2 linked regions of the Gimesia maris genome follow. The protein of the gene in region 2 binds, or shares a complex with, the protein of the main gene of each other region. Links are inferred from orthologs where the notes say so. Each region holds a gene or a part of one and is shown on either strand. Other genes may lie near its edges.

What was found. The genes of interacting proteins can lie anywhere in the genome.
Region 1: the proteins of secY (region 2) and secA are in contact, whole or in part, in a crystal structure (PDB 3DIN), measured with the Thermotoga maritima proteins. The link is inferred for Gimesia maris from one-to-one orthologs. Residues at the interface, in WP_004081795.1 of Thermotoga maritima: Glu108, Gly109, Glu110, Glu111, Ala236, Glu237, Arg238, Arg239, Ile240, Thr241, Ile242, Gln243, Tyr244, Ala245, Arg246, Arg247, Val248, Thr249, Gly250, Arg251, Arg252, Val253, Tyr254, Gly256, Ala257, Ser258, Thr259, Tyr260, Leu261, Pro262; in WP_004082002.1 of Thermotoga maritima: Glu261, Ala262, Arg263, Lys300, Ala301, Arg302, Thr303, Ile304, Ile305, Leu323, Tyr324, Asp325, Pro326, Val329, Ser330, Tyr333, Ile336, Lys340, Phe345, Val349, Glu363, Phe364, Tyr374, Ser375, Gly376, Gly377, Glu393, Ile395, Thr482, Ser483.

The regions. Positions count from the first base shown.
Region 1 is NZ_CP042910.1:2,700,088-2,705,046, reverse strand. Bases 876-4,959 are described here. They hold secA (preprotein translocase subunit SecA), read right to left. Parts: upstream 4,625-4,959; coding sequence 1,076-4,624; downstream 876-1,075. Other genes in these bases: GmarT_RS09995 (3-deoxy-D-manno-octulosonic acid transferase), read right to left, coding at 876-1,030. Outside these bases: more of GmarT_RS09995, read right to left, coding at 1-875. UniProt on the Escherichia coli protein: Required for protein export, interacts with the SecYEG preprotein conducting channel.
Region 2 is NZ_CP042910.1:7,231,080-7,235,723, forward strand. What follows is about bases 521-3,414. They hold secY (preprotein translocase subunit SecY), read right to left. Parts: upstream 2,703-3,414; coding sequence 1,338-2,702; downstream 521-1,337. Other genes in these bases: rpsM (30S ribosomal protein S13), read right to left, coding at 521-899; rpmJ (50S ribosomal protein L36), read right to left, coding at 963-1,079; rplO (50S ribosomal protein L15), read right to left, coding at 2,832-3,284; rpsE (30S ribosomal protein S5), read right to left, coding at 3,284-3,414. In the rest of the region: rpsK (30S ribosomal protein S11), read right to left, coding at 1-358; more of rpsM, read right to left, coding at 513-520; more of rpsE, read right to left, coding at 3,415-3,763; rplR (50S ribosomal protein L18), read right to left, coding at 3,800-4,165; rplF (50S ribosomal protein L6), read right to left, coding at 4,248-4,644. UniProt on the Escherichia coli protein: The central subunit of the protein translocation channel SecYEG. Consists of two halves formed by TMs 1-5 and 6-10.

The DNA.
Region 1 (4,959 bases), 4.5 Mb from region 2 along the record:
TCAGGCTTCCCCCGACGAACGCAATATCTGCCAGCCCCCAGCAGCTTTTCAATTCTCCCAGCGTATCCAGCAGTCCGATCGCAGGGGTCTGGCTGTTTGTGAACGGTAAAACAGATCCTGCTTCTCCCGACTCCTGTTCGCTGCGCCGAATCAGTGGAAGTCCGTATTGTTTCACCAGCTCTGCCACTTCATGGAACCGCTCCTGATGACGGGGTACCAGTATCAGGCGCAGGCGGGGAAATTGCTGCCTGGCTGCCAGGTAAACCTCCAGGGCAATCTGCTCTTCCGGCGACTGAGTGCTGCCAGCGATCAGAACAGTTTCCCCTGATTTCAGGCGAAAAATGTTCCGCAGTTCTGCCGTCAACGGATTCGCCCGATCCACCTGGATACCGTCAAATTTAATCGAGCCGGTCACCTGAATCCGATCTGCACGGCCTGTCAATTTCTGAAAACGTTCCGCATACGCGTCGGTCTGAACGGCAATCAGCTTTAGACGGTTCAGCAGCGGACCGATCAGCCAGCGAAGTTTCCGGTACCCGCGAAAACTTTTTTCACTCAAGCGACCATTGATAATCGAGACGGGGATCCCCGCCTGATCTGCTGCTAATACGAAATTCGGCCAGAGTTCCATCTCCACCAGAAGCACTGCCGTCGGCCTGATGCGCTGCAGTGCCCGCTTGACCGCCCAGGAAAAATCCAGGGGAAAATAACAGACGGTAAACTCAGGAAACTTTTCTTTTGCCACCGCATACCCGGTATGCGTAGTCGTCGAAATCACAAGTTCGAGTGTGGGATTCTGTCGTTTCAGTTCTTCCAGCAGGGGAGGCAGTTGTAAGACTTCCCCCACGCTGACGGCATGAAACCAGAAACAGGGCTCATAGCTGTTTCGCTCGGACAACTGTCCGAAAAACTTCTGCGCCAACCCGCTTCGATATTTTTTCTGAACCAGAACCCGGTACAGAATGACTGGCGAAGCACAGGCCAGCAACAGGCAATAAACGAGATTCAACAGGTAAGCATAAATTTGCACGGGATTCCATTCCCCAACCGGACTTCAATACCGGAATGTGATGAACTACAGATTCTTTCCGCAGCACTTTTTAAATTTCTTCCCGCTGCCACACGGACAGGGATCATTTCGACCGACCTTGGGTTGCTGATTGACAATCGGATCGATTGGCTGCTGAGCAGGCTCGGAAGAATTGGTATCCCCTTCACTCTCCTCATCGTAATCGTAATCATCCGTCACTTCTTCGTGGACCGTATCAGTAACCCGCCATAAAGAACCGACAAAATCAGGACTCTGTTTTTCCAGTCGGAAAATCGCTGAAGTGACCTGCTGACCAATGCGGCCCCACATGGCATCAAAGGCCTTCATCCCTTCGCGGCGGTATTCAACTTTGGGATCTTTCTGGGCATAGCCAACCAGACCAATGCCGGACCGCAAATGATCCATATAGTACAAGTGGTCTTTCCACGATGTATCAAGAACTTCCAGAATCAGCGAGCGTTCTGCCTGACTGAGTTCCGGGCGATAACGTTTGTTGTAAGCCTGATACAGGCGAATTCTCACTTCATCGTCGGTCAGGGGTTCCAGCTCTTCCGTCGTCAGATTCAGTTCGAGTTCCTCGTTTGCCCACTGAGCCAGCTCTCCCAGAGCGGCTTTGTTCTGCACGGGCTGAAGATTCTTTCCGGCAGAGACTTCCGATTCAGGAGCATAGGCTTTGGTCAGATACTGTTCGATCTGCTTTGAAGCTTCTCCGTTAACAAAAACCTTTTCACTTTCTGCGGACAGGATATTCTGAATCTCATTAACCTGTTTCCCTTTCAGGGCTTCCAGATCCAGGTTGGAATGAAATCTGGAGTTGGCCCACTTCACCAGGCCAACGCGGCTGTTTGATTCATTCCCGGGCTGTTGATTGCCCAGAAAATTGTACATCCCGACGGTTACCGGGAAGGTGACTTCTTTTTCCCGATACAGCTCTTTTACTTTTTCCAGTACTTTGGCTTTCGCTTCGGGAATACTCAGCGATTTGAATTCTTCCGGGTCGGCTTCGATGCCGAACTGATAGTTCAGATAGCCTGCCAGGGAACGGGAACCCCATTCTCCATCCAGAAATGCCTGCAAGGGGGTGAAATCGATGCGCTCGATGGCTTTTTGAGCATGATCGAAGAGCGTTTCATGCAGACCATCCCGGCCGATTTTTTTGAGTTCGCGTTCATTCAGATTCAAATTGAAATAAGCATTCGCCCATTTGGTCAACGCCTGCCAGTTCCAGTCATCTTCATATTCTTCCGGCAGATTCTCATTGATCTGTTCAGCAATGATATCATCCGCCTGCAGGCTGGCTTCATCTTTCAGATAGCTGACCAGTTGCTCGTAATCCATATCACGAATATTCGCGGCATCCACTTCGATATGAGCTTCCTGACCACACCAGGCGGCAATTGTATCCCAGCTGTAATTTTTATCGAGCAGACGCTCTGTTTCTTCATCGACCTGGCGTTCAATCATTTCCAGGATCAGATCGCGGCAGTTGCAGCCATCCAGAATCCGCTGACGGTAGCCATAGACGGTTTTTCGCTGTTCGTCCATGACTTCATCATATTCCAGCAGATGCTTACGCTGCTCGAAATGGGTTTCTTCCCGTTTCTTCTGTGCCCCTTCGACACGTTTGGAAACCATCCGACTCTCGATGGCCTCTCCTTCTTCCATGCCCAGACGAGACAGAATATTTTTTACCCATTCGCCGGCAAACACCCGCATCAGTTTGTCTTCGAGTGAAAGGAAGAAGCGGCTGGAACCGGGGTCTCCCTGACGTCCCGAACGACCACGCAGCTGCAGGTCGATACGACGGGAATCGTGACGCTCGGAACCGATCACATGCAACCCCCCCAGCTGCATGACTTCTTCGGCTTCGACATCCATGCCCTCCCGTTTTTCAATCTCTTTCACCAGTTTGTCCCACTCCGCTTTGGGGACTTCAATTCGGGACGCGTATTTCTGGCTCAATTCATCCCAGGCGATATGCTCCGCACTTCCCCCCAGAATAATGTCAGTACCACGCCCGGCCATATTCGTAGCAATGGTGACAGCGCCTTTACGACCTGCCTGCGCAATGATCTCCGCTTCACGTTCGTGATGCTTTGCGTTCAGCACATTGTGAGGAATGCCATATTTACTCAGTTTGTGACTGACAATTTCCGACTGTTCGATCGAAACGGTACCGACGAGAATCGGGCGTCCCTGTTTATGAACTTCGCGGACTTCGTCGGCAATCGCAGTCCATTTTTCTTTTTCCGTCTGATAGATCACATCGGGATGATTGATACGCTGCATGGGACGGTTGGTTGGAATACTGACTACATCCAGCTGATAAATCTTCCAGAACTCTTCCGCTTCCGTCATCGCCGTACCGGTCATGCCGGAGAGCTTATCGTATAATTTGAAAAAGTTCTGCAGGGTAATCGTCGCCAGAGTCTGCGACTCTTCTTTGATTTTCACACCTTCTTTGGCTTCCACCGCCTGATGCAGACCATCGCCCCATTGACGGCCCGGCATCAGTCGCCCGGTATGATCGTCCACGATAATCACTTCGCCCTGCTGAACGACATAATTCACATCCCGTTTATAGAGGTGATGTGCCTTCAGGGAGTTATCGATCAGGTGCGGCCATTCCATGTTCCCGGCGGTATAAAAGCTTTCCACACCAGCCAGCTCTTCCGCGTGTTTGACCCCCGCGTCCGTTAAGTGACAGGTATGCTCTTTTTCTTTGACTTCAAAATCGGTGCCTGGAATCAGCTTCAGGGCTACGGAATTGGCTTTGGAGTATTTGGTCAGATCATCCTGTGCGGGGCCGGAAATAATCAGCGGCGTACGTGCTTCGTCGATCAGAATATTATCGATTTCGTCAACGACGGCATAATTTAAGGGTCCCTGCACCTGCAGTTCTTTGACCGGTTTCATGTTATCCCGCAGATAGTCGAATCCGAACTCATTATTCGTACCATAGGTAATATCGCAGCCGTAATGCTTCTGGCGTTCTTCGGGACCCATTTTGGACTGGATCGCCCCGACAGTCAGTCCCAGCGCAATATGAATGGGGCCCATCCATTCCATGTCGCGTAAAGCCAGATAATCATTGACGGTCACAATATGGACTTTGCCGGAAAGCGCATTCAGGAAGGCCGGCAGAGACGATACCAGCGTTTTTCCTTCCCCGGTGACCATTTCTGCAATCATGCCTTTATGCAGAAAGTAGCCCCCGATCATCTGCACCGGGTAATGTCGCATACTCAAATTGCGACGAGCCGACTCACGAACGGCTGCGAATGCATAAGTCAGAATATCATCCAGGGTTTCCCCCGCAGCGAGGCGGGCGCGGAGTTTCTCCGCGGTCTGTTTCAATTCTTCTTCGGACAGTTTCATCAACTCCGGTTCAAAACTGTCGATTTCTGCCAGCATGGATCCGGGCACGATTTGATCATGCCCCTCTTTATCCCGGACGAAACCCAGTTTCCGTATCTGTCGTTCATTCGATGAACCGAACAACCCGGTCAGAAATCGTTCCAACCATGCCGTTACTGTTGTTAGCCATTCACCCAGCTTGTCTAGGAATTCCATTTTTTAACCCGAACTCGAATTCTCGAAAAATAGTCTTCAATATTTCTTCTGGTTGATCACGGTGCGACTGTCATACTGGCAGGAACAAGAAACCGTTCCCTGATGACTGAATTATTCGCCAGCAGCAGACCATCCTTATCCAGAATACATTTAATTTCTGTAAGTTCTTCTCTTTCCGAAGTTTATTTATTTTGAAAAATATGGTCAATGGCGTTATTCCGCCGGCTTGCGACCGCAACTTCAGAGATTGGAAGGCTCACTCATACAGAAATGCAACCAATGTGCCAAGTCTGGGGCATTTGTAATATCTTCCTCTGGATAATTTAGCCGAAATT
Region 2 (4,644 bases):
GACGACAGCCATTGTGTGGCAGCGGGGTGATATCTTCGATCGCACGGATCGAGATGCCTGCTGTCTGCAAACCGGTGATGGCACTTTCGCGTCCGGAACCTGGTCCTTTAACACGAATTTCCATTTCTTTCACACCGAACTTGGATGCTTTTTCAGCACAGATTTCTGCGGCCCGCTGGGCTGCAAAAGGAGTGCTCTTGCGGCTGCCTTTGAAACCCGAAGTTCCAGCAGTCGCCCAGCAGAGCACATCACCATTCAGGTCGGTGATTGTGACTGTGGTGTTGTTAAACGTTGCTTTGATGTAAGCAACCGCTTTTGTGATGTGACGTTTCACTTTTTTTCGTTTGACTTTAGCCACTCTGCTACTCCTGATGTTTCTGTCTGCTTAAACTCAGAAACTGAAACTCATGATTTGGGATGTTTTAATCTCAGGTCGCCGCAACTGACAACGACCTCGGTCTGATCTTATTCTTCGCTTGACACAGGCAACGGAACCCAGGGGATTCAACGGCCTAGTGACGGGCATCCTTAACACCCTTTTTACCGGCAACGGTCTTCTTACCACCTTTACGGGTACGGGCGTTGGTTTGTGTATTCTGTCCGCGAACCGGCAGGCCACGACGATGACGTATGCCACGATAAGACTGGATATCTCGCAGTCGGGCAATATCCTGAGTCGTAGCTCGACGCAACTGACCTTCGACGGAATAGTCGGTATCCAGCATATTCACGATCCGGCTCAACTCATCGTCGGTCAGATCTTTGGCTTTCAACTGAGGATTGATGTTTAACTTGTGGCAGATATCTAGCGCGGTTACTTTTCCGATTCCATACAGGTAGGTCAGGGAAACATAAACAGGCTTTTCGTTCGGAATATCAACACCGAGAATACGTGGCATTTTTAGTTCACTCCGCTGGATTTAAAAACTGAAGTCAAATCAATGAAACTGAATTCGAGACGATTAACCCTGACGCTGTTTATGGCGCGGGTTGGAAGAGCAGATCACATAGACCCGCCCTTTTCGCCGAATGACTTTACAGTTTTCACAAATCCGCTTAACACTGGCTCGGACTTTCATCGTACTACGACTTCTCTATCTAACTTTGGTTCACGATATAATCGAGCTCACTACTGGCGAAAATCAGGTTCCCGCTGAATGTAACTCGTGTAAATTTAATTAATTGCGCCCATAAAATGAGCAAACTCCGGCTTCATATCAAACCTGTACAATTTCCGAAGCGGAGCGAATCAGGAAATTATAAACGCCGCGAACGTGAATCGACAAGCGAAACGCACCTTTTTTGGTGAATTTCGCCATGACTCACCCGTTTAATCTTTACAGATCGCTCTCCAGTAATCCTGAGTAGTTTCGCATCACCAGGTGACTGTCAATTTTATTGACCAGATCCAGCACCACGGAAACCACAATCAGTAATCCGGTTCCACCGTAAAAACTCGCCACCAGGAAGTCGACCCCTAACCAGGTGGACACCAGCGTGGGAATAATCGCAACCAGTGACAGGAACGCGGCACCTACATAGGTAATACGAACCATCACCTGCTCCAGATAAGCGGCTGTTCGAGCCCCTGGACGATAACCGGGGATAAACGAACCATAATCTTTCAGGTTTTCTGCCATATCCTTGGGATTAAATGTAATCGCCGTCCAGAAGTAGCAGAAGAAGTAAATCAAGACCACATAAGACATTGTGTAAACAAATCCACGACTCATCGGCTGGAATGCTTCATCAAGCATGGCCCAGAAGGCAGAGGTGGAAAAGTACTGGCTTAAGCCATGGAATAAAAAGTAGGGGAACATCAGCAGACTGGAAGCGAAGATGATTGGCATGACACCAGCCTGGTTGACGCGTAATGGCAGTGACTGACGCTGACCACCGGAAACCCGGCGACCGCGTACATGCTTGGCTGACTGAATGGGAATGCGACGCTGTCCCTGGGTAATGGCAATCACCCAGACCACCACAAACACAAACACCAGTGCCAGAATCAACAGGCGGTCGATCCCGGTATCGGTACCCAGAGCGATCCCCTTTTCGAAGGCAGGCTCAATCAGACTCCAGCCAGCTTGAGGCATCCGGGCCAGAATACCCGCCATAATCAGCAGACTGATCCCGTTACCAATGCCGTAGGCATCAATCTGCTCACCAATCCACATCAGGAAGACTGTTCCCGTGGTCATGGTAATGGTGGCCACAATCTGGAAATATAATCCCTGGTACCCATCCAGAATCAGACTGGTACCCGAGCCAAACCCGCCGGCCAGCGTACGAATCCAGAAAAAACTCTGTACCAGACAGATTACAACCGTTGCATAACGTGTATATTCATTAATTTTCTTCCGTCCCGCTTCTCCTTCTTTCTGGAGTCGCTCAAGGGGTGGATAGACCGTCCCCATCAACTGGAAGATAATCGAAGCAGAGATATAAGGCATAATGCCCAGACCAAAGATGGTACTCTGGCCAATATTTGAAGCGGAAAACAGGGAGATGACCTGCATCACCTGTCCGATACCACCCTGCTGGCTCTGTAAATCAACCAGCGTTTCTGAAAGCTGTGCCTGATTGACGAAAGGAAGAGCAATCCAGAAACCCATCCGGTAAATGGCCAACAGCCCCAGCGTCAGGACAATTTTTTTACGAAGCTCGGGAATTTTGAACAGAACTAATAATTTACCGAGCATAAGTAGCGATCCTTTGTGTCATAATTCAGCAGGCATTGATTTAAAACTTTGCTGTGGATTTTAGCGAATCCGCAAGAAAAGGGGAATCGTATTCTTAACTGCTGAGATCAAGTCCTTGAATGAAATTACTTATGACAAAACGCGACTGACAGTTCCGCCAGCTGCCTGAATCTTAGATTCAGCAGACGCAGAAAACAGGTGAGCGGATACAGTGAACTTTTTGGTCAGGTCTCCGTTCCCCAGGATTTTCACCTGATCGAAACGACCTTTGGCCAGACCTTTTTCAGCCAGCACTTCTGGGGTAATTTCTGCCCCTGCTTCAAATGCCTGCTCTAAAGTAGCCACATTGACAACAGCGACTTTTTTCGCGAACTGCTTGTTATTGAAGCCCCGTTTTGCAACCCGCATTGCCAAGGGAGTCTGTCCCCCTTCAAAGCTGGTACGACGAGAGGAACCAGAGCGGCTTCCGTAACCGTTTTCACCACGGGTGGAAGTTTTACCGTGACCGGAACCAGGTCCACGGCCAACACGCTTCTTTTTCTTATTCTTTTTTATTCCGCGATGGACGTCATCAATAATCATTAGACTTCTACTCCTCTCAAACGTGCAATGTCTTCCCGGGTTCGCAGTTTTGAGAGTCCATCGATGGTCGCTTTCACGACATTGATTGGATTATTGGAACCACGACTCTTTGTATAAATATCAGTAATACCGGCAGCTTCGACCACGGCTCGAACTCCAGCTCCGGCAATAATACCAGTACCAGGACGGGCGGGTAACAGCAGCACACGGGCAGAACCAAAACGGCCAACCACTTCGTGGGGTACCGTATTTTCAATTATGTTTGTTTTAATCATACTGCGGTTGGCCTGCTTGACCGCTTTATCGACTGCCAGTGGTACTTCGATGGCTTTGCCATATCCCCAGCCCACACGACCTTCTTTATCGCCGACAACAACCAGAGCGGTGAAACTGAATCGACGTCCCCCCTTGACCACGCAGGCACAACGGCGGATTTGAATGACTGTTTCTGGTGTTTGCTTTGAACCATCTTTTGACACGGTATCTTCTCCAACCCGTATTGAGTGTTGTCTCTATTAAAAATCCAGTCCGGCTTTGCGGGCAGAATCAGCCAGGGCAGCAACACGCCCGTGGTAACGGTAAGGGCCACGATCAAAGGCGACTTCTTTAATCCCCTTTTCCACAGCTCGTTCGCCAATCAGCTTACCTACTTTTTCGGCAGCGGCAATGTTTCCGCCATTCTCAATCTCTCCAGCCAGACTTTTGTCTTTCGTGCTGGCGGAGACCAGGGTCACACCAGCTGTATCATCAATCAGCTGAGCATAGATATGGTTATTGCTTCGATATACAGATAACCGTAAACGACCCGTTTTACGAACCGTATTGCGAATGCGGAACGAACGCCGTTGTTTCTGCTTTTTCAGTGTTTTTTCTAGTTTCATTTTACCGTCATCTTTTCAAAAACAGTATCGCCTGAATATCAGACCGCTGACTGACTGCTTAAACAGCCAGGTGAAGATTGTACTAGTTAGCAAATGCCTTACCAGCTTTACGCCGTACATATTCACCTTCATAACGAATCCCCTTACCTTTGTAAGGTTCCGGAGGACGTACGCTACGAATATTTGCTGCAAACTGACCGACAGCATGCTTGTCTGCACTGGTCAGGACAATATTGGTGCTGCTTGGTAATTCGCAAATCACACCTGCTGGAACTTCCAGTACGATCGTGTTGGCAAACCCGACCTGCAGGCTTAACTTGCTGCCATTCAGAGAGGCCTGGTAACCAACACCCTGAATTTCCAGTTTCCGTACAAACGGAGTTTCTACACCCTGAACCATATTGGCAATCAACGCCCGGGTCAGACCATGCAGAGCACGGCTCTGGCGGGAATCATCAGGACGAATCACATTAATTTCA